3 regions of the Stenotrophomonas sp. YJH_SMC_110 genome follow, and region 2 is predicted to be linked to each of the others. Evidence: predicted binding sites of a transcription regulator. Region 2 holds the regulator's gene; each other region holds the start of a gene.
The links. The regulator FliA, encoded in region 2, starts transcription of late flagellar genes. The targets are predictions, from matches to a motif close to TAAAGTTTNNCNNNCNNNGGCCGATAA.
Positions count from the first base shown of each region.

Region 1: the regulator FliA is predicted to act here: its motif matches at 3,386-3,412, upstream of AC5P6H_RS12150 (methyl-accepting chemotaxis protein).
Region 3: the regulator FliA is predicted to act here: its motif matches at 5,609-5,635, upstream of AC5P6H_RS10940 (methyl-accepting chemotaxis protein).

Region 1 is NZ_JCAFSM010000005.1:271,417-281,196, reverse strand. It holds gene AC5P6H_RS12170 (PAS domain S-box protein) at 1-1,314, shown strand, start outside; gene AC5P6H_RS12165 (hypothetical protein) at 1,455-1,607, opposite strand; gene AC5P6H_RS12160 (putative quinol monooxygenase) at 1,621-1,911, opposite strand; gene AC5P6H_RS12155 (DUF5694 domain-containing protein) at 1,974-3,062, opposite strand; gene AC5P6H_RS12150 (methyl-accepting chemotaxis protein) at 3,643-5,469, shown strand; gene AC5P6H_RS12145 (GGDEF domain-containing protein) at 5,466-6,905, opposite strand; tRNA gene AC5P6H_RS12140 (tRNA-Leu) at 7,211-7,296, opposite strand; gene AC5P6H_RS12135 (response regulator) at 7,429-7,809, shown strand; gene AC5P6H_RS12130 (SOS response-associated peptidase family protein) at 7,933-8,889, opposite strand; gene AC5P6H_RS12125 (GNAT family N-acetyltransferase) at 8,966-9,382, shown strand; tRNA gene AC5P6H_RS12120 (tRNA-Glu) at 9,484-9,559, opposite strand; tRNA gene AC5P6H_RS12115 (tRNA-Ala) at 9,607-9,682, opposite strand; tRNA gene AC5P6H_RS12110 (tRNA-Glu) at 9,728-9,780, opposite strand, start outside.
Region 2 is NZ_JCAFSM010000013.1:21,076-30,855, reverse strand. It holds gene AC5P6H_RS18690 (chemotaxis protein CheA) at 1-731, opposite strand, end outside; gene AC5P6H_RS18685 (protein phosphatase CheZ) at 734-1,339, opposite strand; gene cheY (chemotaxis response regulator CheY) at 1,339-1,731, opposite strand; gene AC5P6H_RS18675 (RNA polymerase sigma factor FliA) at 1,789-2,535, opposite strand; gene AC5P6H_RS18670 (MinD/ParA family ATP-binding protein) at 2,532-3,419, opposite strand; gene flhF (flagellar biosynthesis GTPase FlhF) at 3,406-5,022, opposite strand; gene flhA (flagellar biosynthesis protein FlhA) at 5,168-7,228, opposite strand; gene flhB (flagellar biosynthesis protein FlhB) at 7,273-8,403, opposite strand; gene AC5P6H_RS18650 (putative bifunctional diguanylate cyclase/phosphodiesterase) at 8,610-9,780, opposite strand, start outside.
Region 3 is NZ_JCAFSM010000005.1:5,206-14,985, reverse strand. It holds gene clpA (ATP-dependent Clp protease ATP-binding subunit ClpA) at 1-1,282, opposite strand, end outside; partial or broken gene AC5P6H_RS10970 (aminoglycoside phosphotransferase family protein) at 1,421-2,158, shown strand; gene clpS (ATP-dependent Clp protease adapter ClpS) at 2,320-2,646, opposite strand; gene AC5P6H_RS10960 (hypothetical protein) at 2,759-3,232, shown strand; gene AC5P6H_RS10955 (NUDIX hydrolase) at 3,234-3,695, shown strand; gene mnmA (tRNA 2-thiouridine(34) synthase MnmA) at 3,692-4,834, shown strand; gene hflD (high frequency lysogenization protein HflD) at 4,831-5,445, shown strand; gene AC5P6H_RS10940 (methyl-accepting chemotaxis protein) at 5,664-6,854, shown strand; gene AC5P6H_RS10935 (hypothetical protein) at 6,953-7,168, shown strand; gene AC5P6H_RS10930 (hypothetical protein) at 7,236-7,742, shown strand; gene AC5P6H_RS10925 (bifunctional diguanylate cyclase/phosphodiesterase) at 7,867-9,780, opposite strand, start outside.

The DNA.
Region 1 (9,780 bases), on a different contig from region 2:
CTTTCGGCAGAGAAGTTCGCTGGCGCGTTCACCTCCGCCGCACTGGGCATGGCACTGGTGTCGCTGGAAGGACGCTGGCTGGATGTCAACGACGCGCTGTGCCGGATACTGGGCTACCCGCGAGAAGAGCTGCTGCAGGTCGATTTCCAGCGCCTGACCCATCCCGATGACCTGCAGACCGACCTGGCCCTGGTACAGGACCTGTTGGCCGGGCGACGCAGCCACTATCACCTGGAAAAGCGCTACCTCGACCGCGACGGCCGCATCATCTGGGCGCGGCTGTCGGTGTCGCTGGTGCGCAACGAGCATGGCGAACCGCTGCATTTCGTGTCGCAGATCCAGGACATCACCGCCCAGCGCAGCAGCGAGCAGCGCCTGTTCGAGAGTGAACAACGCAGCCGAATCACGCTGGATGCGGTGGCCGACCTGGTGCTCAGCGTCAGCCTTGATGGCCGCATCGACTACGCCAACGCGGCTGCGGTGCGCACCCTGGCCGGTGATGGCGCCTTGTCGCTGGCCGGGCACAAGGTTCAGGACGTGCTGGCGCTGACCACCGAGTACGCGCCCGGTTCGGTACTGGATGTGACGGTGCTGCTGGACCCGGAGAGCAACGCGGTGGACCTGCACGCCGACCTGCTGCTGCGCCTGGGCACGGCAACGGTGCCGGTGGACCTGACCCGCGCCTGGCTGCGCGATGACGAAGGCCACGTGCGCGGCGCGGTGTGGGTGCTGCGCGACGACACCCAGCAGCGGGCACGCCAGCGCGAAGCCCGCCACCTGGCCGAGATCGATCCGCTCACCGAACTGAGCAACCGCCGCGGTTTCGAGGTGCACCTGCAGCAGGCGATCACCCGCGTGGAGCGCACCGGCCAGGCCGCCTCGCTGATGTACATCGATCTGGACCGCTTCAAGCCGGTCAACGACACCTGGGGCCATCTGGCCGGCGATGCCGTGCTGTGGGCGGTGGCCAGCGTGCTGCGCCATGGCGTGCGCGATTCGGACGTGGTGGCACGGTTGGGCGGCGACGAATTCGCGGTCATCCTGTCCGGTTGCACGCCGCGGCGTGCGGCCCGCATCGGGGGCGAGCTGCTGCACACCCTGGCCGCGCTGTCCATTCCGTGGGACCAGGACCGGCTGCGGATCGGTGCCAGCATCGGTATCGCGCCGCTGGCCGGCGGCATGAGCGTGGACCAGGCGGTGGCTGCGGCCGATGCCCAGTGCTACCGGGCCAAGGCGATGGGGCGCAACAACGTGCAGGTGCAGGGCGAGTTGTCCCAGCTTCCGGGTGACGATCCCGACGCCGCGGAGGACTGATCTCAGCCTGTGAGAGGACGCGCGCGAATACTGCGCGCACTCCACTCACGCAGGTAACCTCCATGAATGCCTGGAACCCGGTTGCGGTACGCAAGTTCATTCCGGCCCTGATCGGCTGGTGCCTGGCGCTGGCCGCCTGTCTACGCGCCGAACAGCTGCGCGGCGACCTGCACGCACGGGCGTTGTTGCCCGTGTTGCAGCAAGGTGCGGTCGCGCTGCTGGTCCTGAGCCTGTCCTGCACGGTTGCGGCCTGCCTGTTGCTGTGGCGGCATGGCCGCAGCGATCATATGCATCCCGCTGCAGGCACTACACCCGTACGGCATCCATCAGCAGGAACCGGCACGGCGCACACTGGAAGGCATTGATCTGTGGCACAAGGCGCTGGAAGTGTTCGCTGGCACAGTGCAGGTCGAGCGCGGCGCGGTCGGGCCACAGCTCGATGAAGATGAAGTGGCCCGGATCCTTCTGGTCGACGAACAGTTCATAGCCGAGGCAGCGCGGCTCGCGCAGCGTGCATGCGACCAGCTCCCGGTACAGGGGAAGCACGGTGTCCACCGCATCGGGATGGATGAAATCCTCGGCGATCACTTTCAGCATGTCGGCACCTGCGAATCGGGCCTTGCAGGATAGCGCCGGCGCATGGCCGGCACCTGTTCCCGTCAACGCAATACCGTGTCCGCACTGACCAGCCGCACGTCATGCATCTGATTGAGGTAGGCCTCGTAGTAGCCCTTGTGCGAGGCACCCACGATGGCCAGCATGCGTCTGCCAGGATGCTGGCTCAGCACGTCGCGGATGTTGGCGACCATGCGCAGGTTGCGGGTTTCCCAGTAACCGACGTACATCCGGCCGAACGCCTTGGAGGACGGCTCGACGAGCGTCGCGCCGAAGTCGCTCTGGTAGGCGGCCATCGCCGCCGCCGGGCTGTTGTAGTCCCGATACAGCGCCATGACACCGCCGGGCTTGTCCAGATCGGCCACGAGGCGTTCATCGGCCTCCCGCCGCGCGCGCGAGTGCGTATTGTTCCAGGCACCGGTGATGGCCGCGCTGGCCGCCGCTTCATCCTCGGCGGGCGTGGGCGAATCGGCCGTGTGGTCGTCCACGGCCCACAGGCGTTCCTGCCCGAGGCGGGCGGCGACCTCGGCGGCGATCAGGTGGGTTTCATTGCGGCGAACCAGGCCTTTTTCGAGGATCTCGACCAAGGCAGGTGTCAGTCCATCACCGCCTTTGCGCTCAGACGCAGGCAGGCGCAGCCACTGCACCTGCGCCGAGCCGCGTTCACCCGCTGCCAGGAACAATGCTGCGAGCCGACGACGCTGGGCGGGCGTCGGCTCGTCCGGCCAGGTCGCAAGCAGGTGCTCGGCCTGGGTGTTCGCCGTAGGCACGTCCAGTCCGGTCGCAGCCTGCGCAGCGGTGGTGTCGAAGCAGTAGGTGGCCACGCTCTCCGCATAGCGTGCCGGGTAGCGACGCATGAAATCGCACTGCAGGCCTGACAGGTCTTCGGTGGCGATCAGCTCGGGCTTCCAGGCGACCAGTCGCTGCAGCAACGGTTCAAGCAAGGCGGGCTGGAAGGACTTGGGCAGGCCGGACAAGTGGGGGGTGCCCAGTACCAGCACTTCGTTCGGGCGCCCGGCAGGCGGGCCCTTCAGCTGGTCGGGATGGAAGCTGGGGCGGTAGGTGGCGTCGGCAGCGAAGGCGCCGCTGCTGCACAGGCCCAGGATGAGGAAACTGGCCAGGCGTGGGAACATGCGATCTCCGTGTCAGTGAGCGTCCTGCGGTTCGCTGCATGCTGGCCAGTTTCATCTGCCATCGGATCTCCCGTTGGTCATGCAAACCTTTTCCGCTTGAACTGCATCCGCGTGCCGGGCAAGGCTATGCCCAGTGACGGCGACAACGCGCGACATATGCCCTGACGACACCCGGTGCCGAGCAGAACCTGCCCAGCCGGCGCCTGGCGAAACCGCTCGGCGGTGCCCCTGTCGCGCGTGAGCAGAATGTGAAGTGCATCGCGATTGTCTACCGCATCCCTGCAGCAGCATCTGAAGATGCGATGGACGTCGCGGAATCCGGCTAAAGCCACCGATCGCATCGCCGATATTCCCTCTGGATCCCGCTCAAGTCGCCCGCTGCAGGACCCCAGGCTGCCCCCGACGGGCGGCCCGCGCTGTGTGTTCCGCCGCTCCCTATGCCGATCGCACCCGCACCAGACGTTCTTGCCAGCCGCTCGAGGGGTGCCTGCCGGTACCTGTAGTCCCAAGCAACTGAAGTTGCCGCCGGGCATCCCGCCCGTCGGGTCGCAACCGCTTACCGGACACCGAGGATCAGACAATGCTCATTCCAGGCTTTACGGCGGGCGCGCAGGCGCCGGCCGAGCTGCATACCCGTTGGTCGCCGTGGCGCGCCCTGCTGGGCGCGCTGGCACCGCAGCACCGCAGCGACGTCGAGGCGGCGGCCGATGGCCGTGCCGAGCTGGAGGCGCAGGTCGCGGCGCTGCACCGGGTCCAGGCGGTCATCGAGTTCGCCCTCGATGGCACCATCCTGCAGGCCAACGAGAACTTCCTGCAGGCGATGGGTTACCGGCTGGAGGAGATCCAGGGCAAGCATCATTCCCTGTTCGTCGACCCCGAGCAGGCGCGCAGCGCCGGATACCGTGACTTCTGGGCGCGGCTGGGTCGTGGCGAATATGACGCGGGCCAGTACCGGCGTTTTGGCAAGAACCAGCGCGAGATCTGGATCCAGGCCTCGTACAACCCGGTGCTGGACCGGCAGGGGCGTCCGTACAAGGTGGTCAAGTTCGCCACTGACATCACTGCGCAGAAGCTGCAGGCGGCCGACTCGGCCGGCCAGCTGGCGGCGATCGACAAGTCGCAGGCGGTGATCGAGTTCAGCATGGATGGCCGCATCCTGTCGGCCAACGACAACTTCCTGGCTGCCACCGGTTACAGCCTGGATGATGTGCGTGGCCAGCACCACTCGCTGTTCGTCGAACCTGAGTATCGCTGCAGTGCCGAGTATCGGCAGTTCTGGGAAAAGCTCGGCCGTGGCGAATATGATGCCGGCCAGTACCGGCGCCTCGGCAAGGGCGGACGCGAGGTCTGGATCCAGGCGTCCTACAACCCGATCCTGGACCTCAACGGGAAGCCGTTCAAGGTGGTCAAGTACGCCACCGACATCACCGCGCAGGTGCATGAGAACCAGGCCATGCAGCGTGCCGTGGCGCAGACCCGTGAAGTGGTGGCGGCCGCCAAGGAGGGCGACCTGACCCGGCGCGTGGCCACCGCCGACAAGACCGGGCCGATCGCCGAGCTGTGCGAAGGGGTGAATTCGCTGGTCGAGGCGATGGCCGCGATCATCGGCCAGATCAAATTCGCCGCTGACACCATCGCCGTCGGCGCCACCGAGATCGCGCAGGGCAACAGCGATCTGTCGCAGCGCACCGAGCAGCAGGCAGCGTCGCTGGAAGAGACCGCGGTGTCGATGAAGGGCCTGGCCGAGACCGTGCAGCGCACCGCGACCAACGCACGGCAGGCCAGTCAGCTGGCCGGTGGTGCCGCCGATGTCGCCGCGCGCGGCGGTAACGTAGTGCACGAAGTGGTGGAAACCATGGCGGTGATCAACGCGTCCTCGCGCCGCATCGTCGACATCATCGGCGTGATCGACGGCATCGCCTTCCAGACCAACATCCTTGCCCTGAACGCCGCGGTGGAAGCCGCGCGTGCGGGCGAACACGGGCGTGGCTTCGCCGTGGTCGCCACCGAGATCCGGGAACTGTCGCAGCGCTCGGCCAGTGCCGCCAAGGAGATCAAGCAGCTGATCGATGCGTCGGTGGCCAATGTCGGTGCCGGTACCGCGCAGGTTGAGAGCGCCGGCCGCACCATGGACGAGATCGTGGTCAACGTGCGCCGGGTCAGCGACCTGATGTCCGAGATCAGCACGGCCGCGCAGCAGCAGAGCGACGACATCCAGCAGATGAACCATGCCGTCGATCTGATCGACCAGGGCACCCAGCAGAACGCCGCGCTGGTCGAGGAAGCTTCGGCCGCGGCGCGCAGCATGGAAGAACAGTCGGCGCAGCTGCTGCAGACGGTGGCCAGCTTCCGCGTGCAGGGTGGGGCGGGGCACCTGCATGGTGCGGCGGTGCTGCGCGCGGTCTAGGCGCGGCGGTCGGCGTGTTGTTCCCCGGCCTCGACGGCCGGGGCGGCGTGCACGCAGTTGCGGCCGGCATGCTTGGCCCGGTACAGGGCCTGGTCGGCACGCTCGACCAGGCTGCGCGGGTCACCCTGGTCATGCGCGGCCTGCCAGGCCACGCCGATGCTGATGGTCACGTGGGCCTGGGCGGCGGGCAGGGCGGCGGCTTCCACGGCGGCGCGCAGGCGCTCGCCCAGGCCCAGGGCGTGGCCGATGTCGGGCGCGGGCAGGGCGGCGATGAACTCCTCGCCGCCGTAGCGGGCCAGCAGGTCATCACCGCGTTGCAGGCAGCCGTCGAGGATCGCGGCGACCGCCTGCAGGCGGCGATCACCTTCCGGATGCCCGTAGGTGTCGTTGAGTCGCTTGAAGTGGTCGATATCGATCATCAGCACCGCCAGCCCCACGCCCTGGCGACGGGCGCGGCCGTGCGCGCTGCCGAGCGCTTCATCGAAGTTGCGCCGGTTGCCGAGCCCGGTCAACGGATCGCGCCGGGCCAGCAGCGCCAGCTCGTCGCGCTCACGCTGGATCTGCACCTGGGTGAGCACGCTGCGCAGGGCATGGCCGAGCATGGCACCGATGAACCCCACGGTGGCCAGGGTCGGCTGCAGGCGTGCCACCAGCAGCGCCACCATCATCAGCAGCAACGGCAGCATCAGCGGCACGCCGGCATCGACGATGCGGCGGAGGTTGCGCGGCACAGCCACCGCCGGTGGGCGGTACGTGCTGCCGGCCAGCACTGCCAGCAGCACGAACAGCCCGCTGATCAGCAGGTCGCCCCAGCCACCATCGGGTACCTGCGGCTGCCAGGTATTGATGTAGAGCGCCATCAGGAAGTAGCCGAGCGCGTAGATCGTCAACGTGCGGAAGAAGTCGCGGCGGTCGGCATTGTCCTCGGCCAGGAAGCGGATCAGCGCGAAGCAGAACACCAGGCTGTTCTGCACGTTGCTCAGGGTGTGCAGGCATTGCGTCCACAATGCGGTGTTGAGGTGTGCCATCGCCCGCGTATGCACGAAGTACAGCAACCACAGCAGCGCGATGACCGCCAGGTCCACCGCACGGATACAGCGGTTGCCGCCGCCTGGGCTGGCGGCAACGTAGGTCAGCGGAATCCGGTAGAACACATACAGGATCAGCGACGAGGCGGTCATCTGCGCAGGGCTGAGGCCGGCCACATTGCGATACAGCAGGGCCAGCAGGGCCAGCGAGAACAGGCCGACGGCAGCGCCCAGCGTTCGCCACTTGCAGGCCGCCTGGCTGTCGCGCGCGCGTCGCACGCAGGCCAGAGCGGCCAGAAGGGGGGCGGTGATCAGCATCAGGTAGGAGCCAACCGGGTCCTGCGGGCCGATCAAGGCAATGACGAGCGCGTGCGTGACCATGAAAAACAGTGCCGCACGCAACGTCATGCATTCCCCCGCCCCCAGATCCGGCTGGGATCACGATAGGCAGAAGTAGGTGAGGCTGGCAAGAAAAGTGTGCGCTAGTGCTATTCACAACCTTGTCGGTTGTCACATTTTCGTTTCAGCGGGGTGACACGACGGCGTTGACGTGGGCGTACGTCCAGCAGTCGCGGGGCTGCCCCCGCAGGTGGCGATGGGCGCGCAGTATGTCGGCGAGCGTGGGAGGGGCATGCTGGGGCATCCTCGCCAGTGTCGGCGCTCCGGTCCGGGAAATGCAAAAGGCCAGGTCATGGACCTGGCCTTTGATGCAGTGGTGCCGGTGAAAGGACTCGAACCTTCATGGGGTCACCCCCGGCTGATTTTGAGTCAGCTGCGTATACCATTCCGCCACACCGGCAGGCAGCGTGCGAGTGTAACCGAGGTCGGCAGGAGATGCCTAGTAGGAGAGCCTATCAGGGCGGTTCCTGTCGGCATTGGCCCCTTGGTAGCTATACTCCCGACGTGCAATTGCCTCCAGGAGCGGTAGCTGATGACAGTGTTGCAGGACCTGAGGGTGCTGGTGGTCGAGAACGACGAGATGAGTGCGGCCCTGCTGCAGATGCAGCTGGTGCATGCCGGTGCGACTGTGGTCGGGCTTGCCGCGAGTGTGTCCGAGGCCCTGCGGCTGCTGGAGCAGAGCACTCCTGACGTGGCCCTGCTGGATTACCGGCTGGCCCGCAACGAGACCAGTGAGCCAGTGGCTGCAGCGCTTTCGGCGCGTGGCATTCCGTTCGTGCTGGCCACCGGGATGCTGGCCGAGCAGCTGCCTGCGCCGATGCTGGCCGGCCTGTTGCTGGTCAAGCCGTACCTGTCGGCCGATCTGTCGCGGGCGCTGGCGCGTGCGGTGGGACGCTCCAGCGCCAAGGCCTGAGCCGCTCGCCACGCACCGGCAGGGGGAAGCTGCGGGGGCTGAATCCTCACGTCTGCGATGCGCGGCGGCAACCCCTGATCCAGGAGCCCTGCCCACGCGCGGTTTTTCATTCGCGTCCGGCGCTCAGCCCGCTTCCTCGTACACGTAACGGATTTCCTCGCGGTCATCGAGGATGCGGTACTGGCGCGCCAGATCATCCGGTTCGGGGTTGAGCCAGGCGTCCAGGTGTTCCCTGCGGATCGGTACCACGCCGCGGTCATGCCCGGCAGCGGCGACGTCGCTGGGCGGTGTGTCGGTGATCGTGGCAAACGAAAGCAGGCGGCCTTCCGGTCCTTCCCATTCCGCCCAGAGGCAGGCCAGCAGCAGGTCGCGGGGTGGATCGGGGCGGAATTCGAGCACCACGTCCTGCTCCTTTTCGTCGGCACCGAGGCTGCGGCCGGCGATGGCGTGGCGGGGCACGTGCTCGTAGAAAGCCTGCACCACCACCACGCCGTGGCGCAGTCCGAACGCACCCCGCCAGTAACCTTCCAGGCTGTCGCGCCGCGCGTTGTAGGTGCCGGGGTACAGCACGTCGTTGCGCGCCGGCTTGTCCGGCAACCGGCACTGGTAGCGCATCGGCTTGATCACGCGCCGGCCGTTCTCGCTGACCATCACCGGCGCGTAGGTGCCGGGGAAAATGCGGTTGTCGCGCGGCAGCAGCTGCACCCGATGCAGGTCGTCCAGCCGGGCCTGCGCGCGCTCGATGCGGTTGCCAGCCACGCGCAGGTCATTGCGCGCTTTCTGCGTGGGCCGGGTGGCCAGCGTGGCATGGGCAATATCGCGTCGTTCGCGCTGCCGGACCAGTTCAGCCTCCAGCGCCTGCTGCTCCTGCGCATGCCATTGCTGGATCTTCGCCACGATGTCCCGGCCCTGTTCGGTACGCGCACCGGCGAACCCGTCATCCATCGCCTTCGGCGTCTTCGGCCGCTTCTTGCCTGGATCGTGTGCGTACAGTTCGGCGAACTCCTCCAGCGACAGGATGGCGCCGAACTCGCGTACCAGCTTGGCGTAGTCAGCGCGGATCAGGGCGGAATAGCACATGGGACTCTGGGGGCCTGGGTCGCAGCGGCTGCGACGTGGATGCGGCAGGATAGCCCGACCCATCTGGAGATGCCGCATGACTGATTCCATCACCTGCCAGTTCCGCGAAGCCGTGCCCACGGTCGAGGACTACTGCCGGTTGCGCGTGCTTGCAGGCCTCAGTGCCAAGGCCCGGGAAGCGGCCGCCCGCGCGCTGCCCAATACGCTGTTCGGCGTGTGTGCCTACCAGGGCACTGAGCTGGTGGCGATGGGCCGTATCGTCGGCGATGGCGGCTGCCACCTGCAGGTCTGTGATATCGCGGTGCTGCCGCGGTTGCAGGGGCAGGGCCTGGGCAAGGAAGTGATGCGGCGCCTGGATGGCTGGATGCAGGCCAACCTGCCGCCATCGGCGTACGTCAGCCTGCTGGCCGATGGCGAGGCGCATCGGTTGTACGCACAGTTTGGTTTCGCGCCCACGGCACCGGCATCGATCGGGATGTATCGGCGGTTCTGAGCCGTAATCGGGGTGAAGCCATCCACACCATGCGTGGATAGGGCCTTCCCAGGAATCACAGGCAAAGAAAAACCCCGATCGGAGTCGGGGTTTTCAAGAATTGGCGTCCCCACGGGGATTCGAACCCCGGTCGCCACCGTGAAAGGGTGATGTCCTAGGCCTCTAGACGATGGGGACGCACGAAAACTTCAAGTTGTAGATCCTTCGACGGCCTAATGTCGAAGTGGTGGAGCCAAGCGGGATCGAACCGCTGACCTCCTGCATGCCATGCAGGCGCTCTCCCAGCTGAGCTATGGCCCCATGAAACTCCGGATGATCTGCCGGGAGCAGAGTCCGTTTTGAAACTGGCGTCCCCACGGGGATTCGAACCCCGGTCGCCACCGTGAAAGGGTGATGTC
Region 2 (9,780 bases):
TCCAGGCGCTTGGTGTCCACGCGCACGGTGTGTTCGGCTTCGGCCAGCGGCTTGGCGGCCGGCTTGGCCACCGGTGCCGGTGCGGTGGCCGGGCGCGGGGCGGCGATCGGTGCCGGCGCCACCGCAGCCGCGGGCCTGGCGCCGGGTGCGGCGCCACCGTGCAGCTGGTCGAGCAGGGCTTCGAACTCATCTTCGCTGATCAGGCCGTCGTCGGCCTTCTTTGCCGGCGCCACCGCAGTCGGTGCGTTGCCACCGTGCAGCTGGTCGAGCAGCGCCTCGAACTCGTCGTCGGTGATCAGGTCGCCGGCACCGGCCGCCGGTGCGGCGGCAGCGGCGGCAGGCGCTGCTGCACCGCCATGCACGTCGAACTGGGCGATCAGGTCCGGCGGTGCATAGCCCGGCTCGGTGCCGGAAGACACGGCATCGAGCATCGACTGCAGGTAGTCCAGCGATTGCTGGGCGGCGTCGAAGTGATGGGCCTGCAGCACGGCCTGGCCGGCACGTGCAGCGCCCAGCGCCTCTTCAGCGGCGTGGCACAGCTCGACCATGGCGGTGACACCGAGGAAACCCGCGCCGCCCTTGAGCGTGTGGTAGCCCCGGAACACCGCGTTGAGCTGTTCGGTGTCCTGCGGTGCCTGCTCCAGCGACACCAGCTGTTCGCCGAGGCGATCCAGGATTTCCTGTGCCTCGATGATGAAATCGGCAGTGATGTCGTCGGATACCGCGCTCATGCTTACAGCCCCAGATCCGACAACAGGTCGTCGGCGTCGTTCTGCGAGACCGCGTGGCGGTCCAGTCCCTTCAGTGCCGGCCCGGCCAGTTCCGGGTCGGTGCGATGCTGTTCCGGCGGCAGGCCGAGCGCGCCGAAGCCTTCATGCACGCGGCGGACGATGCCGACCACGCGACGGATGATCTGCCCGGTCAGGTCCTGGTAGCTCTGGGTCAGGGCGATCTCGGTCAGGTTGTGGCGGATGCGCTCCAGCTGCACGTCCTGGCCTGGCTGCAGGCCTTCGGCGCGCAGCTGCTCGGTCAGGCTGCGGCATTCCTCGGCCAGGTCCAGGGTGCGGTGGGTAGCGTGTTCGGTCATCGCCACCACGTGGTCCAGACGTGCGCACGCATCGTCCAGTTCGCCGGCCTCGCTGGGCACGGTCGGCAGTTCGCCCAGGGCCTGCCCCAGCTCGCGGGCCAGCCGCGAGAGGCCACTCATCATCGGCTGCGTGCGCAGCGCGACCAGTCCGTCGATGCGTTGCCGCCAGGCGGCTTCGTCACCGGACTCCAGGGCATCCAGGGCTTCCTGCAGGCGCAGGGCGAGGGCGTTCTTGTCGACCGTGGTATCCATCAGGCGCTGGCCGCCAGGCGTTCGAAGATCTTGCCCAGCTTCTCTTCCAGCGTCTGCGCGGTGAACGGCTTGATGATGTAGCCGTTCACGCCGTTCTGGGCCGCTTCGATGATCTGCTCGCGCTTGGCTTCGGCGGTGACCATCAGCACGGGCAGGGTCTTCAGCTTGGCGTCGGCACGGATCGCCTTGAGCAGTTCGATGCCGGTCATCACCGGCATGTTCCAGTCGGTGACGACGAAATCGAAGGGCTGGCTCTGCAGCAGCGACAGCGCGGCATGCCCGTCCTCGGCTTCGGCGGTGTTGGTGAAGCCCAGATCGCCCAGCAGGTTCTTGACGATTCGACGCATGGTCGAGAAGTCGTCGACGATGAGGATGCGCATGTTCTTGTTCAAAGCAGAGTTCCTTTGTTGTTCATTCCGGGCGGCCGGGGGCAGTCGCCTCGGGGATGTTCATTCTTCCAGGCCGGCGTCGACGGCCTCGAAAATCTTCAGGCGGCCGCGCAGGCGCAGCACGGCCTGGCCATGGATCTGGCAGACCCGCGACTCGCTCACGCCGAGCACCGCGCCGATCTCCTTCAGGTTCAGCTCCTGCTCGTAGTACAGCGAGAGCACCAGCTGTTCGCGCTCGGGCAGGTGGCCGATGGCCTTGCCCAGCTCGCGACCGAACTCGCCGCGCTCCAGCACCTGTTGTGGAGTCGGGCCGCCCTGGGCGACGGTATCCAGTTCGCCCTGGTCTTCGATGCGCGACTCCAGGCTCAGCACCTGGCCACGTGCGGCGTCTTCCATCAGGCGCAGGTATTCCGGCAGCGGCATCTCCATCGCGGCGGCCACTTCGGTGGCGCTGGCGGCACGGCCCGTGCTCTGTTCCAGGCGGCGGATGGTGGCGGCGGCGTCGCGTGCACGGCGGTGCACCGAGCGCGGCACCCAGTCGCCACGGCGGATCTCGTCGATCATCGAGCCGCGGATGCGGATCGAGGCATAGGTCTCGAACGAGGCGCCCTGGTCGGCGTCGTAGCTGCGCGAGGCTTCGATCAGGCCCATCATGCCGGCCTGGATCAGATCATCGACTTCGACGCTGGCCGGCAGGCGCGCGGCCAGGTGGTGGGCGATGCGTCGCACCAGGTCCGAATGCTGGGCGATGACCTCGTTGGCCGCCGAGCGCTGGACTTCCCTGTACTGGTGGGCTGCGCCTTTCATGCGGCCACCCCACGCTGCTTGAGGATGCGTTCGAGGAAGAACTCGACGCCACCGCGCGGTTCGGTCGGTGCCTGCCAGCGCGCGGTGCGGCGTGCGATCTCGGTGATCGCCAGCGCCGACGGGCTGGACGGATAGGCCTTCACCACCGGCTGCTGGCGCTGCACCGACAGGCGCAGCCAGTCATCCTGCGGCACGCAGCCCAGGTAGTTCAGCGAGACATCGGCGAGGAACTTCTCGCAGACGCGGGTCAGCTTCTCGTACAGCACGCGGCCCTCGTTCGGGTCGCGCACCATGTTGGCCACCACCTGGATGCGGTCCACGCCGCGCTCGCGCGACAGCACCTTGATCAGTGCGTAGGCGTCGGTGATCGAGGCCGGTTCGTCACAGACCACCACCACGGTGTCCTGCGCGGCCTGGCAGAAGGTCAGCACGCCGTCGGTGATGCCGGCGGCGGTATCGACCACCATGATGTCCAGCTCGCGTTCCAGTTCGGAGAACACGTTGACCAGGCCGACATGCTCGGCCGGGGCAAGCTCGGCCATGTGCCGGCGGCCGGAAGCGGCCGGGACCACCAGCACGCCGTTCGGGCCTTCGACGATGACGTCGTCCAGCGAGCAGCGGCCGGCCACCAGGTCGGCCAGCGTAAAGGTGGGGTTCAAGCCCAGGATCACGTCGATGTTGGCCAGGCCCAGGTCGGCGTCCAGCAGCAGCGTGCGCTTGCCCATGCCCGCCAGCGCCACCGCCAGGTTGGCGGACACATTCGTCTTGCCCACGCCGCCCTTGCCGCCGGTCACCGCGATGGTGCGCACAGGGCCGAGCGGCTCGCTGCGGGTGGCCGACAGCGGGAAGGTCTTGGTCAGCTTGGCGTACTCACGCGACGGCATGGTTCAACTCCGGGTTGCAGGGCATATCGGCCGCTCGGCGCAAATCTTCAAGGCGAAGTACAAGATTGGCTGCACTGGCCCGGTGCAGGTCCTCCGGGACGTCCTGGCCATCGGTCACCCAGGTGATCGGCAGGGCGTGGTCCACGGCCACCGACAGGGCGTTGCCGAAGCGGCCGGTCTCGTCCAGCTTGCTCAGCACCAGGCCCTGCAGGTTGGCCGCACCGAAGCGGCGCACCACCTCGTCCATGTCGCCGAAGCTGGTGTTGGCCGGCAGCACCAGCAGGGTGCGCACCTGGCGCGCGGCGCGCAGCCACTGCAGCTGGGCGGCCAGGGCACGGTCGCGCGGGCCCAGGCCGGCGGTATCGATCAGCACCAGCTTGTAGTCCTTCAAGCGTTCCAGCAGCTGGTCCAGGTCGGTGCCGCTGTTGGCCTCGTGCACGGCGATGCCGAGCTGGCGGCCGTAGCCATACAGCTGTTCACGGGCGCCGATGCGGGTGGTGTCGGTGGTGACCAGGGCGACGTCACGCGGGGCCTGCTTCTCGGCGAAGCGCGAGGCCAGCTTGGCGATGGTGGTGGTCTTGCCGGCGCCGGTCGGGCCGACCAGCGCGATCACGCCGCCTTCCTCCAGCGGGTCGACCGGGGCGATCGGCAGCTTGCGCGAGATCAGCCCCAGCATCAGGCCGCGGCCACGATGGGCTTCGGTTTCCAGCGGGATCTGCATGGCCACGTCGCGGGCCAGCCCGGCGTCGAAACCGTACTCGTCCATCAGGTCCAGCGCGGTGGCGCGCACCGGGCTGCCACGCAGGCGCTCGTCGGTGAAGCGGTTCATCTCGCGCTCGATCACCTGGCGCATGCCGGCCACTTCCTGGCGCAGCTGGCGGATCTCGGCGTCGTCCTGGGCAACCACGGTCAGCGTCGGTGCCGGGGCCAGCATGGGGGCCGGGCTGGCTTCGATAGCGGCTTCGACCGCTGCCGGTTCGCTGGCGGCGATCCCGGGCTGCGCGTCGATCACGGCAGCGGTCGGCAGCGGCGGCGGCTGCACGGCCGGGGCCACGCTTTCGTGATGCGCCTCGTGCGGCGGGTCGATCTGGAAGCGCGCGCGGTTGGCCGGCACGGTGGCGGCCGGTGCAACGATGGCCTCGGCGAACGGGGCGAAGATCTGTTCCGGCGGTGCCGGTTCGTTGACGGCGGCGCGGGCCAGGGTGGCGGCGAAGCCGGTGCTGCCCCGGGTCGGCACGATCTCGTCGGCGCTGTCCAGGGTGCGGCCGGTGGCACCGACGGCGGCGCGGGCGAGGGCGGCCACTGCCGAGGTGGTGGCCGCGACCGGTTCCGGCGCCGGGGTGCTGCTGCGGCGGCGGGTGACGGCGGCGATCACCGCGTCGGCGGCGGTGCGCGGCTTGGGTGCCGGCGGCGGTGCGACGTCACGGCGCGAGGCTTCCAGTGCACGCTGCACGGCGCTCTCGTCGTAGTTGGCGGCGGCGACGATCTCGATGCCTTCCTCGATCCGGCGGTTGGACAGGATCACGGCGTCAGGACCATGTTCCTTGCGCACCAGGTTCATGGCCGAGCGCATGTCGGCGGCGACGAATCGTTTGATTTTCATGCTGTGGTCACGGGGCGAAGACGGCGGGGTGGCGGTCGGAGAACTCGGGTGGTCGGTGGTCTGCACGGTGCGGGTTCCCCTTGGTATCTGTCTGTTGCGTTGGTTCGAAAGTGGTGTCTGTTTTCTGGCGCATCGCAGGGCGGCGTCAGCTGATCGTTCCGACCAGCTTCAGGCGCTTGTCCTCCGGCACCTCGCTGTAGGCCAGGACCGACAGCGACGGAACGCTGTGGCGGACCAGGCGGGCCAGCGCGGCGCGCACCGGGCCAGGTACCAGCACGACCGCGGGCTCGTTGCGGGCTTCCTGCTTGCTGACACATTCGGCCAGGCTCTGGTGCAGTCGCTCAGCGAGTCCGGGTTCCAGCGCGGCGCCGTTGCCCTGCGTGGACTCCTGCAAGACACGTTCCAATTGCGGGTTGAGGGTGAACACCGGCAGCTCCGCCGACATTCCGGCGATCTCCTGCACGATGAAGCGGCCCAGTGCGGTGCGAACAGCGGCGGTCAGCACGGCCGGGTCCTGGCTACTGGGCGCATGTTCGACCAGTGCCTCGGCGATCTTGCGCAGCTGGCGGATCGGAATGCGCTCGACCAGCAGGTTCTGCAGCACGCGCACCACCGCCGACAGCGGCAACGCCTTCGGCGTCAGATCTTCGACGAGCTTGGGCGCGCTCTTGGCCAGGTTGGCCAGCAGGTGCTGCACTTCTTCGTGGCCGAGCAGTTCCGGCGCGTGCTCACGGATCAGGTGCGACAGATGGGTGGCGACCACGGTGGCCGGATCGACCACGGTGTAGCCCAGCGTTTCGGCCTGGGCGCGCTGGTGCGGCTGGATCCAGGTGGCGTCCAGGCCAAACGCGGGGTCCTTGCCGGCGATGCCTTCAAGCGCGCCGAGCGCGCTGCCCGGGTCCAGCGCCAGCTCGCGGTCGGGGTGGATCTCGGCGGTGGCCACCGGCACGCCGTGCACCAGCACGCGGTAGCCGTTGGCCGGCAGTTCCAGGTTGTCGCGGATGTGCACCGACGGGATCAGGAAGCCGACATCCTGGGTCAGCTTGCGGCGCACGCCCTTGATGCGCGCCATCAGTTCGCCGCCCTGGTTGCTGTCCACCAGCGGGATCAGCCGGTAGCCGACCTCCAGGCCCAGCGGATCGACCGGGCGCAGTTCGTCCCAGCTCAGTTCGGCAGTCGGTGCCGGTGCGGCCGGGCGGCCGAGTGCGTTGAGTGCGGCGGCATCGGTGCCACCGCCTGCCGCATCGGCAGCCGGCGCCTTGCCCTTGCGGTACAGCTTCCAGGCGATGAAGCCGAGGATCGCGGCCAGCGTCAGGAAAGCGACGTTGGGCATGCCCGGCACCAGGCCGACCACGCCGATGATGCCGGCGGTGATCGCCAGCGCACGGTACTGGCCGAACACCTGGCCGGTCATGGCCTGGGCCATGTCCTGCGAGCGCGAGGCGCGGGTAACCAGCATGGCCACGGCGCTGGAGACCAGCAGGGCCGGCAGCTGCGCTACCAGGCCGTCACCGATCGACAGCAGGGTGTAGGTGGCGGCGGCTTCGCCGAACGGCATGCCATGCTGCAGCACGCCCACGGCCAGGCCGCCGAGCATGTTGATGAACAGGATCAGGATGCCGGCAATGGCATCGCCGCGGATGAACTTGCTGGCGCCGTCCATCGCACCGTAGAAGTCGGCTTCCTCACGCACTTCCTCGCGGCGCAGCTTGGCTTCTTCACGCGTCAGCAAACCGGCGTTGAGGTCGGCGTCGATCGCCATCTGCTTGCCGGGCATCGCGTCCAGGATGAAGCGCGCGGTCACTTCCGAAACGCGGCCGGCACCCTTGGTAATGACCACGAAATTGATGATGGTCAGGATCGCGAACACCACGATGCCGACCGCGTAGTTGCCGCCGATCACGAATTCGCCGAAGGCGGCGATGACCTTGCCCGCGGCATCGTGGCCGTTCTGGCCGTTCAGCAGGATCACGCGGGTGGAGGCCACGTTCAGCGCCAGCCGCAGCATGGTGGTGATCAGCAGCACGATCGGGAAGATGGTGAAGTCCAGCGGGCGCTTCACGTAGACCACCGCCAGCAGCACCATCAGCGAGATGGCGATGTTGAAGGTGAACAGCGCATCGAGCACCGGCGCGGCCAGCGGCACCACGACCATGGCCAGCAGGGCCAGCACGATCAGCGGCGCGCCAAGGCCCTGGCGGATCATTTCCAGGGCGCGGCGGGTGTTGAAACCGGCGGAGGGCTGGGCGCTCACGGGCGGCCTCCCTTGCCGAATTCATCCACCTGGATGTGCGGGGCGTCCGGCATCGGGCCAGTGCGCCAGGCGCGCAGCTGGTAGACGTAGGACAGGACCTGGGCGACGGCCGAATACAGTCTCACGGGGATTTCCTTTCCGAGTTGGCCTTCCCGATACAAGGCGCGTGCCAAAGGCGGGGCGGAGACGATCGCCACCTTGTTGCCGTCGGCCACTTCACGGATGCGCAGGGCGGTTTCGTCCACGCCCAGCGCGACCACGGTGGGGGCGTTCATGGCGCCGCCCTCGTACTTCAGGGCCACCGCGTAGTGGGTGGGGTTGACCACCACCACGTCGGCAGTGGGCACCGCCTCCATCATCCGGCGGTTGGCCATCTGCTGCTGCAGCTGGCGGATGCGGCCCTTCACCTCGGGGCTGCCCTCGCTTTCCTTCATTTCCCGGCGCAGTTCCTCGCGGGTCATCTTCAGCTTGCGCATCCAGTTCCAGCGCTGGTACGGCGCATCGATGGCGGCCAGCACCAGCATCGCGCCGGCGGTCGCCAGCAGCAGGCGCAGGGTGAAGCCCAGGCCATCGGTGATGGCGGTTTCCAGCGGGTGGTGGATCAGCCCGCGCAGGGTGTCGAAGCCGGTCCAGACCACCAGCCCGGCGGCGACGCCGACGAAGGCCACGCGCAGCAGCGATTTGGTGAATTCGGCAATCGCCTCCGGGCCATACAGGCGCTTGAGCCCGCTCATCGGGTTCATGCGGTTGATGTCGGGCAGCAACGCCTTCTGCGACCAGCGCAGGCCGCCCATCACCAGCGGGGCGACGAAGCTGGCCAGCAGGCAGACCAGCACCAGCGGTGCGATCACCAGCATGAACTGCAGCAGCAGGTCGCCGAAGTGGCCGAACAGTTCCTTCGGGTTCTGCCGCAGGCTCTGTTCGGGGCTGAGCGCGTGCTTCATCCAGGCCGTGGCGCCACGGCCGATCGAGCCGCTCATGGCCATCACCGCCAGCACGCCGGCGCCGAACACGGCGGCGGTGCCAAGTTCGCGCGAGCGCGGCAGGTTGCCCTGTTCACGGGCGTCGCGCAGGCGTTTTTCGGTTGGTTGTTCGGTCTTTTCGCCGGCGGATTCGTTCTCGGACATCACGGGCACTGCGGCAGGGGGTGCCGGGGTGCGTGCAAGAACCGTTCCACGCCTGGCGTGGATCTACCGACGGCCCGTTCTGTAGAGCCGAGCCCACGCTCGGCTACGGTTGGGGCCAGGCGCGAAGCACCGCCGGGCATGAGCTCGGCTCTACAGGAGAGTGCCGCAGGAATCGTTCTGTGATGGCGGGCGCGCGTGGCCCGGTGTCAGCCGGGCGGGTATTGCGGCGGCGGGCTCTGTGCCAGTTCCACCCGCGGCCGGGGCAGGTCGTGCAGCTGCATGAAGCGCGCCGCATCCACCGGGCGGCCCAGCAGGTATCCCTGCAGGAAGTCGCAGCCCAGGCGTTCCAGGTAGGCGCGCTGCGCGGCGGTCTCCACGCCCTCGGCGACGATGTCCATGTCCAGCGCATGGCCCAGCGCCACGATCGCCGAGACGATCACCACGTCTTCGGCACTGTGTTCCAGGTCGCGCACGAACGCATGGTCGATCTTGATCTCGGTGGCCGGCAGCCGCTTCAGGTACAGCAGGCTGGAATAGCCGGTTCCGAAATCATCGATGGAGATGCCCACGCCCAGCGCCGACAGCGCCTGCAGCAGGCGAAGACTGGTATCGGTATCGCGCATGACGGTGCTTTCAGTGATCTCCAGCACCAGGTGGCGCGGGGCAATGCCATGGCGCTCGATCACCTCGCGCACATCCTGCAGCAGGTGCGGCGAACTGAACTGCACCGGCGACAGGTTCACCGACATCGACCAGCTTTCATGCCCGGTGTCGTGCCAGCGCCGCAGCTGCTGGCAGGCCTGGTCCAGCGCCCAGCGCCCGATCTCGTTGATCGCACCGCTGCGCTCGGCCAGGCGGATGAAGCGGTCGGGGGGAATCAGGCCGTGTTCCGGATGGCGCCAGCGGATCAGCGCTTCGGCGCCGGCCACCTTCTGCGTGGCCACGCGGATCTTCGGCTGATAGTGCAGGAACAGCTGCTCGCTGCCGATGGCGCGGCGCAGGTCGGCCAGCAGCCGGAACTGCTGCTCGGCACTGTCGTTCATCCAGTCGGCGAACAGCACGAAGGCGTTGCGACCGGACTCCTTGGCCTGGTACATCGCCGCGTCGGCGAAGGCCATCAACTGGCGCTCGCTGGCGGCGTGGTCCGGGCAGATCGCCACGCCGATGCTGGCGGTCACCTGCAGTTCGTTGTCCGGCAGCAACGGGCCGCTGCCCACCGCCTGCAGGATGCGCCGGGCCAGGGTCGGCAGGTCCTCGTCGTGCTCGATGCGCACCACCAGCACGAACTCGTCGCCGCCCAGCCGTGCCAGCATATCGTGCGGGCGCAGCAGCTGGCGGGTGCGTTCGGCCACCGCCACCAGCAGCGCATCACCGGCC
Region 3 (9,780 bases), on a different contig from region 2:
CGACGTCGATCAGCTCCTTGCGCTGGCCTTCCGGCAGCAGCCGCTGGCGGGCACCGGCCTCGTCGATCACGTCGATGGCCTTGTCCGGAAGCAGGCGGTCGCCGATGTGCTTCACCGACAGATCCACCGCCGCCTGCAGCGCTTCGTCCGAATAGGTCACGCCGTGGTGCAGCTCGTACTTGGACTTCAGGCCCTGCAGGATCTCGTAGGTCTCGCCCACGGTCGGCTCGACGATGTCGATCTTCTGGAAGCGGCGGGCCAGCGCCCGGTCCTTCTCGAAGATGCCGCGGTACTCCTGGAAGGTGGTCGAGCCGATGCAGCGCAGCTCGCCGGAGGCCAGCGCCGGCTTGATCAGGTTGGACGCATCCATGGTGCCACCCGAGGCCGAACCGGCACCGATGATGGTATGGATCTCGTCGATGAACAGCACCGCATTGGGGACCTTCTTCAGTGCGGTCAGCACGCTCTTCAGGCGCTTCTCGAAGTCGCCGCGGTACTTGGTGCCAGCCACCAGCGCGCCCAGGTCGAGCGAGTAGATCACCGCGTCGGCCAGCACGTCGGGCACCGAGCCCTCGACGATGCGGCGGGCCAGGCCCTCGGCAATCGCGGTCTTGCCCACGCCGGCCTCGCCCACGTACAGCGGGTTGTTCTTGCGGCGGCGGCACAGGACCTGGATGGTGCGCTCGATCTCGTCGGCACGGCCGACCAGCGGATCGATGCGGCCCGACCGCGCCTGTTCGTTGAGGTTGCTGGCGAACTCGGTCAGGGCATCACCCTTCGGCTCGCCCTCCCCGCCTTCGATGCGGCCTTCGCCCTCGGAGGAGGAGGACGGCTGCTCGCCTTCCTCGCCCAGCTTGGCGATGCCATGGGACAGGTAATTGACCACGTCCAGACGGGTCACGTCCTGCTGGTTGAGGTAATAGACGGCATGGGAGTCCTTTTCGCCGAAGATGGCGACCAGCACGTTGGCGCCGGTGACCTCCTTCTTGCCCGAGGACTGCACGTGGTACACGGCCCGCTGCAGCACGCGCTGGAAGCCCAGGGTCGGCTGGGTATCACGGCCGTCATCTTCGGCCAGGCGGGACACGGAAGCCTCGATGGCCTGCTCCAGCTCCTGGCGCAGGCGTTCGGCGTCGGCACCACAGGCCTTCAGTACGGCCTGGGCGGACGGGTTGTCGAGCAGTGCCAACAGCAGGTGTTCGACCGTCATGAATTCATGCCGGGCCTCACGGGCGCGCTTGTAGCACTGGCCGATGGTGTGTTCGAGGTCTTTGCTGAACATGGATTACTCCGGCGGCAGATGGGGACAATATGCGGCCTGACTACGCGATTTCCATCACCCTAGCGGATTGCTGCGTTCAGATGGCGTTAGCAGTGCAGATCGCTTGATCTTCATTCACTCCAGGACAGCCCACCCAGCATGAGCGAACCCTACCTGAGCCGCTGGCGATTGCGGCGTGATGGCGCGGCCATCGAGACGCCCCACGCCCAGCTCTGGCCGGTGCTGACCGCCGACGGCGAACCGGCGATGCTGAAGGTCAGCAGCGAAACCGAGGAGCAGAACGGCCATCGCCTGCTGCGCTGGTGGGCGGCGATGGTGCCGCCCGCCTGCTGGCCCACGAGGGGCCGGCGATCCTGATCGAGCGTGCAGACGGCGATTCGCTGCGGCAACGTTCGATCGAGGGCGACGATGATGCCTGTACCACGATCCTGTGCCAGGTCCTGCGGCAGCTGCACCGGCCACGGAGCGCGCCGCCAGCGGAACTGGTCTGCCTGCGTACATGGTTCGCCGACCTGCTGCAGCCAAGGGCCGCGCTGCCGCCACTGCTGGAACAGTGCAGATCACTGGCGGAGCGGGTGTTGCGGGAAGAACACGAGATCCGGCCGCTGCACGGCGACCCGCACCACGACAACGTGCTGGATTTCGGCGCGCGTGGCTGGCTGGCGATCGACCCGAAGCGGCTGCTGGGCGACCGCGCGTTCGACTACACGACAATGTTCAGCAACCCGGACCGCTGGGCTGGAACGGGCGCGCCTGCTGCGCTGGATCGCCGCCAGCGCGGCACTGTCGGCCGTGTGGTTCCGGGACGATGGCGACCCCGCCGACATCGACGAAGCGGTGGCGCGGATGGCGCTGGAGGCGTTGGCGGAGGCGTGACCTCCGCGCGTGGTGGGCGCACTCCATCCGGGATCATTGCGCCGGGACGAAAAGCAGCCGAGCATGGGCTCGGCTCTACAGGTTTCTGCCTTGGTAGGTGCCCACCTTGGTGGGCACGCCGTGTTCGGAGTCGATGTACCCGGACGAGGATCGGCAGCCGGTCAGGCCTTTTCCATCGTGCACAGCAGCGGGTGCTGGTTCATCCGCGAATACTCGTTGACCTGGGCAACCTTGGTCTCGGCGACCTCGCGGGTGAACACGCCGCAGACCCCGCGGCCGCGGGTATGGACGTGCAGCATCACCTGCGTGGCCTTGTCCAGGTCCATGCTGAAGAACTGCTGCAGTACATCCACCACGAAATCCATCGGGGTGTAGTCGTCGTTGAGCAGCATCACCTGGTAGAACGGCGGCGGCGCCACTTCCGGGCGCGCGGGCTCCACGGCAACGCCGTGCTCGTGATGGGAATCGGGGGAGGACTCATGGGGCATCCATCCATTATAGAGGTTGCACCGCGCCTGCGTCGGCCCGCCGCAGATTGGACGGCACGCACGCCCAACGTCACAATTGCAGCTTCTTTCAACACTGCTTCACAGGATCTTCATGAAAAGGACCCTTCTGCCCGCCCTGCTGATCACCCTGGCCGCTGCCGGTGCTGCCACCGCCGCGCCCCAGGCCGACAAGTCCGTGGCCCGCCACCTGGACAAGCTGGGTTACACCTACGAGGTCGACGAGGATGGCGACTACCGCATGGTCTTCGACGTCGAGGGTGACCGCACCCAGATGGTCTACGTGCGCTCGGCGGTGGAAGACTTCGGCAGCCACAACATCCGCGAGATCTGGTCGCCGGCCTACAGCGCCAAGACCAAGCAGTTCCCGGTGGCCGTGGCCAACCGCCTGCTGGAAGATTCGCAGGACGCCAAGATGGGCGGCTGGGTAAAGCAGGACACCACCGCCATGTTCGTGGTGAAGATCGACGCCGATGCCACTGCCGACCAGCTCAGCGACGCCATCGATGCGGCCATCCGCACCGCCGACGCGATGGAGCTGGAACTGACCAAGAAGGACGAGTTCTGAGTTGAACGCCACGCCGGACCCGCGCTGGGCACCGCACGCCACCGTTGCCACCGTGGTGATCGACGGCGGCCGCGTGCTGCTGGTCGAAGAGACCATTGACGGCCGCCAGGTGCTGAACCAGCCGGCCGGCCACCTCGAGCCGGGCGAAAGCCTGGCCAAGGCCGCCCTGCGCGAGACCCGCGAGGAAACCGGCTGGACGGTGCAGCTGACCCACTTCATCGGCTGCTACCAGTGGACTGCCGGCGACGGCACGGCCTTCCTGCGCTTCTGCTACGCGGCGCACCCGGTTTCGCACGATCCGGCGCAGCCGCTGGACACCGGCATCGACCGCGCGCTGTGGCTGACCCCGGCCGAGCTGCAGGCCGCCGGCGAGCGCCAGCGCAGCCCGCTGGTGTGGCAGGTGGTGGCGGATTACCTGGGTGGCCAGCGCCACCCGCTTTCGCTGGTCCGGGAGGTCGCATGAGCACTCCGCGTGTGATGGTGGGCGTCTCCGGCGGCGTCGATTCCTCGGTCGCCGCCTGGCGCCTGGTACAGCAGGGCGAGGCCGTGGCCGGCCTGTTCATGCAGAACTGGGCCGACGATGGCAGCGGTGATTGCCGTGCCGAGGATGACCGTCGCGACGCGGTGGCCGTGTGCGGCCTGCTGGGCATCCCGTTCCACTTCCGGGACTTCTCCAGCGAGTACTGGCAGGGCGTGTTCGAGCACTTCCTGGCCGAGTACGCGGCCGGCCGCACCCCGAACCCGGACGTGCTGTGCAACCGTGAAGTGAAGTTCAAGCATTTCCTGGACGCCGCCCGCGAGCTGGGCGCCGAGCGCATCGCCACCGGCCATTACGCACGGGTGGCCCAGCGCGGCCACCAGTGGCTGCTGCTGCGCGGCGCCGATCGATCCAAGGACCAGAGCTACTTCCTGCATCAACTGGGCCAGGAACAGCTGGCAGCCACCCTGTTCCCGATCGGCGACCTGGAAAAGAGCGACCTGCGCCGGATCGCGCGCGACGTCGGCCTGCCGACCCACGCCAAGAAGGACTCCACCGGCATCTGTTTCATCGGCGAGCGCGACTTCCGCGAATTCCTCGGCCGCTACCTGCCGGCCAAGCCCGGCCAGATCCTCGACCCGGCCGACGGCAGCGTGATTGCCGAACACCCGGGCGTGTTTTATTTCACCCTGGGCCAGCGCGAGGGCCTGAACATCGGCGGCGTGCGTGGCCGCCCGGCCGCGCCGTGGTACGTGGTTGGCAAGGATGTGGCCAGCAACGTGCTGTACGTGGACCAGGACCGCGACAGCAAGTGGATGCTGTCCGACCGCCTGCGTTCGGAAACCGCGCACTGGATCGCCGGCTCACCGCCGGCACGGCGCTTCGAATGCACCGCCCAGACCCGCTACCGCCAGCCCGACGAGCCGTGTACGGTCCAGGTCCTGGACGATGGCAGCGTGCTGGTCACCTTTGCGCGCCCGCAGCGTGCCGTTACCCCCGGTCAATCGCTGGTGCTGTATGACGGTGATGTGTGCCTGGGCGGCGCGGTGATCGCCGCCACCGATGCGCCGCTGGAACAACGCCTGCGCACCACCCCCTCCCCTTTTGAGGTAATCGCTGCATGAGTTTCACTGTCGACGACCGCGTCCTGGCCTTGGCCGGCATTGCCCAGGCCCTGCAGCAGGTGCGCCGCATCGCCGATACCGGCCATTCCGACGCCGCCGCCGTGCGCACCGCCGTGGACAGCGTGTTCCGCGTCGATGCGTCCTCGCCGCAGGCGGTGTTCGGTGACCGTCATGCACTGAAGTCCGGCCTGCGCCTGCTGCACAACTACTTCCGCAGCCAGGGCCAGGACCCGATCCTGCCCAAGCTGGCCCTGTCGGTGCTGCAGCTGGAGCGCCGCTTCGTGCAGGATGGGGCGACCGTGAACAAGGTCGCCTCGGGCATCGAGCGCGCCCAGCGCCAGGCCACCGAACTGGGCGACAGTGGCCACCCGGACGTACTGGCCAACCTCGGCGGCCTGTATGCCGACACCATCAGCCACCTGAAACCGCGGGTGATGGTGCAGGGCAACCCGCACTACCTGGGCCAGGCCGGCGTGGTGGCGGAGATCCGTGCCCTGCTGCTGGCCGCGGTGCGTTCGGCGGTGTTGTGGCGCCAGCTGGGCGGCAGCTACTGGGACTTCCTGTTCAGCCGCAAGGCGATGATCGAGGCCGTGGACCGCCTGCTGGCCTGAGGGTGTGGGGTCAGAGCCCTTTTCCATGGAAAAGGGATCCGACCCCGTTGCGCCTGCCCAAGGGGTCGGATCCCTTTCCGGCACGGAAAGGGCTCTGACCCCGAGGCCGCCAAGGCGCCGGAAAACCGGCGCATTCAGAATGCACTTCGAGGCACATCGACGTTAAAGAGAAAGGGGGTACGGCCGATACATCCTCCGTGCACCTCCCGAGAACGTCCATGTACTCACGCATTTTCATCCGTCTGGCCGCCCCCCTGGCTCTGACCCTGCTGCTCCCCTTCGCCATCGGTTTCGAATGGCCGGCCGCCCTGCGCTGGGCGATCCTGACCACGATGACGCTGAGCTGGCTCGGCTTTGCGTGGTGGACCACCCGCGCACAGGCACATCGTTCCCCCGAGCACGCCCGTGTCCTGCGCGAACAGGACCAGCTGCTGACCGAGCTGCGCAACTTCGTCGGCAACGAGATCGACGGTTCGCGTGGCGAAGTGGAACGCGCCCGTGACCTGATCCGCCAGGCCGTCTCCAGCCTGGGCGGCAGCTTCGATGCCATGAACCGCAAGTCGCGCCAGCAGAGCCAGGCCCTGTCGCGCATCGTCGACCGCGCCGGTGATGAAGGCAATGCCGGCCTCGACGTCGCCCGTTTCGCCCAGCACGCCAGCCATCGCATGGAACAGCTGGTGGAAGCGCTGGAACAGGTGAGCGGCCAGAGCAGCACCACCGTGCAGCACATCGACCAGATGGCGCAGCACCTGGATGGCATCTTCGCGCTGCTGGAAGACGTCAAGTCGATCGCCGACCAGACCAACCTTCTGGCGCTGAACGCGGCCATCGAAGCGGCGCGCGCCGGTGAAGCCGGTCGTGGCTTCGCCGTGGTCGCCGACGAAGTGCGCAACCTGTCCGAGCGCTCGACCACCTTCAACGAGCAGATCCGCAAGCTGGCGCACAGCTCCAAGGACGCCATCGCCAAGGTGCGCGAGACGGTTTCGCACATGGCCTCGCGCGACATGGACCGCTCCCGCGAAGCCCGCCAGGAAGCAGCAGCGATGCTCGACAACGTCGCGCAGATCAACGCCTCGCTGGGCGACGGCATGCGCGAAGTGTCCGAGTGCGCCCGTGCGATCGATGGCAGCGTGGCCGAAGCCGTGCGTGCCCTGCAGTTCGAAGACATCGCCACCCAGGCGCTGGGCGGCGTGCACACCCACCTGGACCGCCTGACCGCGATCAACCGCGAAGCGGTGGCCCTGCAGGAACTGCTGCACCGCAATGGCGGCGTGTTCGACGAAGAGATCGCCACCGCGCTGCAGCGCACCGGCAACCGCCTGCGCGAGCTGCGCAGCGAATGGGAACGCCCGCCGCACAAGCCCGTCGCCCAGCAGAGCATGGGCGCCGGCACCGTCGAGCTGTTCTGATCCTGATGTCCGCTGCCCTCGCAGGCAGCCCGCAAGGCCCCGGTTCGTCCGGGGCCTTTGCCTGTAACCTGCCATTGGATGCATCCTGTACGCGCACCATGACCCTGATCCGCGCCCTGCCCGCCCTCACCGACACCGAGCGCCCGCGCAATGCGAGCGTGCGTGAGCAGCTGCAGCGGCTGGAAGACGTGGCCCGCGAGGAACTGCTCGAACTGCAGCAGCTGGCCGATGCGCGCCCCACCCCCTCCCGAGCCGACGATGAACTGCTGGGCCTGGCATGGGACCTGGGCCTGGATGGCGAAGCCCTGAAGTAGATCCACGTCCTGCGTGGATCGGCCGTCCCGCATGGCATGATCCACCGGTCCCGTTCATGGAAGACCGATGGCCATCGCCCTGATCGCAGTGCTCCTGATCGAAGCCGTCCTTCTGATGGCCTGGGTGGCCGGCTATTTCAGCTGGGGCATCACCCTGTTCAACGAACGCATTGCGGCGTCACCGGCCATGCAGGCCCGGCTCTCGCTGGGCAGCCTGGAACGTGACCTGCCGCAGGACAGATGGCTGCAACTGGCCTTCCATGCGCTGCCCGATGGCAGCATGGCGTTCCGCGAGAGCTTCGCACCGAGCTTCGGCCTGCGCTACTTCCCGGTGATGCGTGGACGCATCGTTCTCAACGCGCGACGGCACGAGGTGCGGGTGATCGGCCTGTGCAGCTGGTTCGTGGCAATCCTGTCACTGCTGCTGTTGCCACTGGTGGCGATGCGCCCGATGGTGGCACCGATGCTGCTGGTGCTGCCGCTGTTCCTGGCCAGCTACCTGGTCCAGAAGCGGCGCTATGCGGCCATCGTCGAGGCCCTGCGCATGCAGTTGAAGGCGGAGTTTCCCAGGTAGTTCCACGCCATGCGTGGATGATCGCGAGCGCCAGGGCATCCGTGCCGGCCAACGGTCGGCACCCACCAGAGCTGGGCGCACCAGAGTCAGGCCACACCGCGCCGGCATCCGCCAGCGCAGACCCTCAGCGCACCAGCACCGCTTCGCCGCTGGCGTCGGTGCGCATTGGCGCCGGGCGCTGCTGGCGCAGCCACTGCGCCAGATCACGCGGGCTGAGCGGGCGCGAGTACAGGTAGCCCTGGATCTCGTCGCAGCCCTGGCGGCGCAGCATGTCTTCTTCCTGGTGGGTTTCCACGCCTTCGGCCACCACCTTCATGCCCAGCGCGTGGCCCAGGTGGACGATGGCCTGGGTGACTTCGGCCGTGCCCGAATCATGCAGCATGCCCTGCACGAAACTGCGGTCGATCTTCAGGCGCCCCACCGGGAAGCGGTTGAGGTAATTGAGGTTGGAGAAGCCAGTGCCGAAGTCATCCACCGCCAGCGGCACGCCGTGCCGTTCCAGCACGTCGAAGCAATGGCGCAGGATGTCGGTATCACGGATCAGCGCCGACTCGGTCAGCTCCAGTTCCAGCCGTTGCGGCGGCCAGCCATGGGCATGGCAGATCTCGATCACGCGCTCGGCGAAGCCGCGATCACGCAGCTGCACCGCCGACACGTTGACCGCGATGCGATCAAAGTGCAGTCCGGCACGGTCCCAGGCGGTCGCCTGGCGGCAGGCCTCGTTCAGCACCCAGTCGCCGATGCGCACGATCTCGCCGCACTTTTCGGCAATGGGAATGAACTCGGCCGGGCTGCAGTAGCCGATGCCGGGGCGGTGCCAGCGCAACAGTGCCTCGATCGCCGGTGGCTCGCCGCGGTGGGCGTGCAGCAGCGGCTGGTAGGCCAGGCTGAACTCGTCGCGCTCGATCGCCCCATGCAGGGCATGCTCGACGTCCAGCCGGCGCTGGATGCGGGCCAGGGCGTCCTGGCTGTAGTACTGGTAGGTGTTGCGCCCGGCTTCCTTGGCCGCATACATCGCGGCGTCGGCCGCGCGCAGCAGTGAGTCGAAATCGGTCTGCGCATCGCCCAGCATCGCGATGCCGACGCTGGCGCCGACTTTCAACGTGGTCTCGCCACGGCGCAGCGGCTCAGCCAGCGAGGCAATCAGCTTGCGGGCGACATGACCGGCATCTTCCGGCTCGGCCAGGTCGCGCAGCACCACGATGAACTCATCGCCACTGAAGCGGCCGAACAGGTCGTTGTTGCGCAGGTTCTGGTGCAGGCGGGTGGCTGCGGCCTTCAGCAGCGCATCGCCGGTGGCGTGGCCGAAGCTGTCGTTGATGGTCTTGAAGCCGTCCAGGTCGATGAACAGCATGGCCAGCGAGGTACCGCGGTCGCGTGCTTCCTCGATGGCTTCGGCGGTCTGTTCGCCGAGCAGTACGCGATTGGGCAGGCCGGTCAGCAGGTCGTAGTGGGCCAGCAGTTCGATGCGCTCGTTGGCTTCGCGCTCGCGGGTGATGTCACGGAACAGGACAACGAACCGCGGCGGCAGGCCGTCACGGCGGTCCAGTTCGATCAGCACCTGCACCCAGACGCGCAGGCCGGACTGGCGGTAGAAGCACAGGTCCAGCTGCTCGGGCAGGCCGCCGTTGGCGATACGGGCGAGCGCCGCCTCGAACGCGTTGCGCGAGTCCTCCGTGTACAGCGCCAGCGCCTGGTCGAGGGTGATCGGTTCCTTGCGCAGGCCATGGATGCGGTAGCACTCCTCGGTCCATTGCATGCTGCGGGTCTGCACTTCGATCTCGCAGCCGCCGATGCGGCCCAGCGCGGAGACCCGGTTCAGCAGTTCGGTGCGCCAGCGGATCAACGCATCGGTCTGGTGCTGTTCGGTGATGTTCTGTACCTGGCCGAGCAGGCGCTTGGGTTGCCCGTCCATGTCCAGCAGCGGCTGCATCCATAGCCGCAGGTGCTGCGAAGGCTCATGGCCGCGGGTCAGCTCCAGCTCGAGGTTGGCAGCGCGGCCATCGCGCCACAACCGCCGCCATGCCGCGCGCAGCGC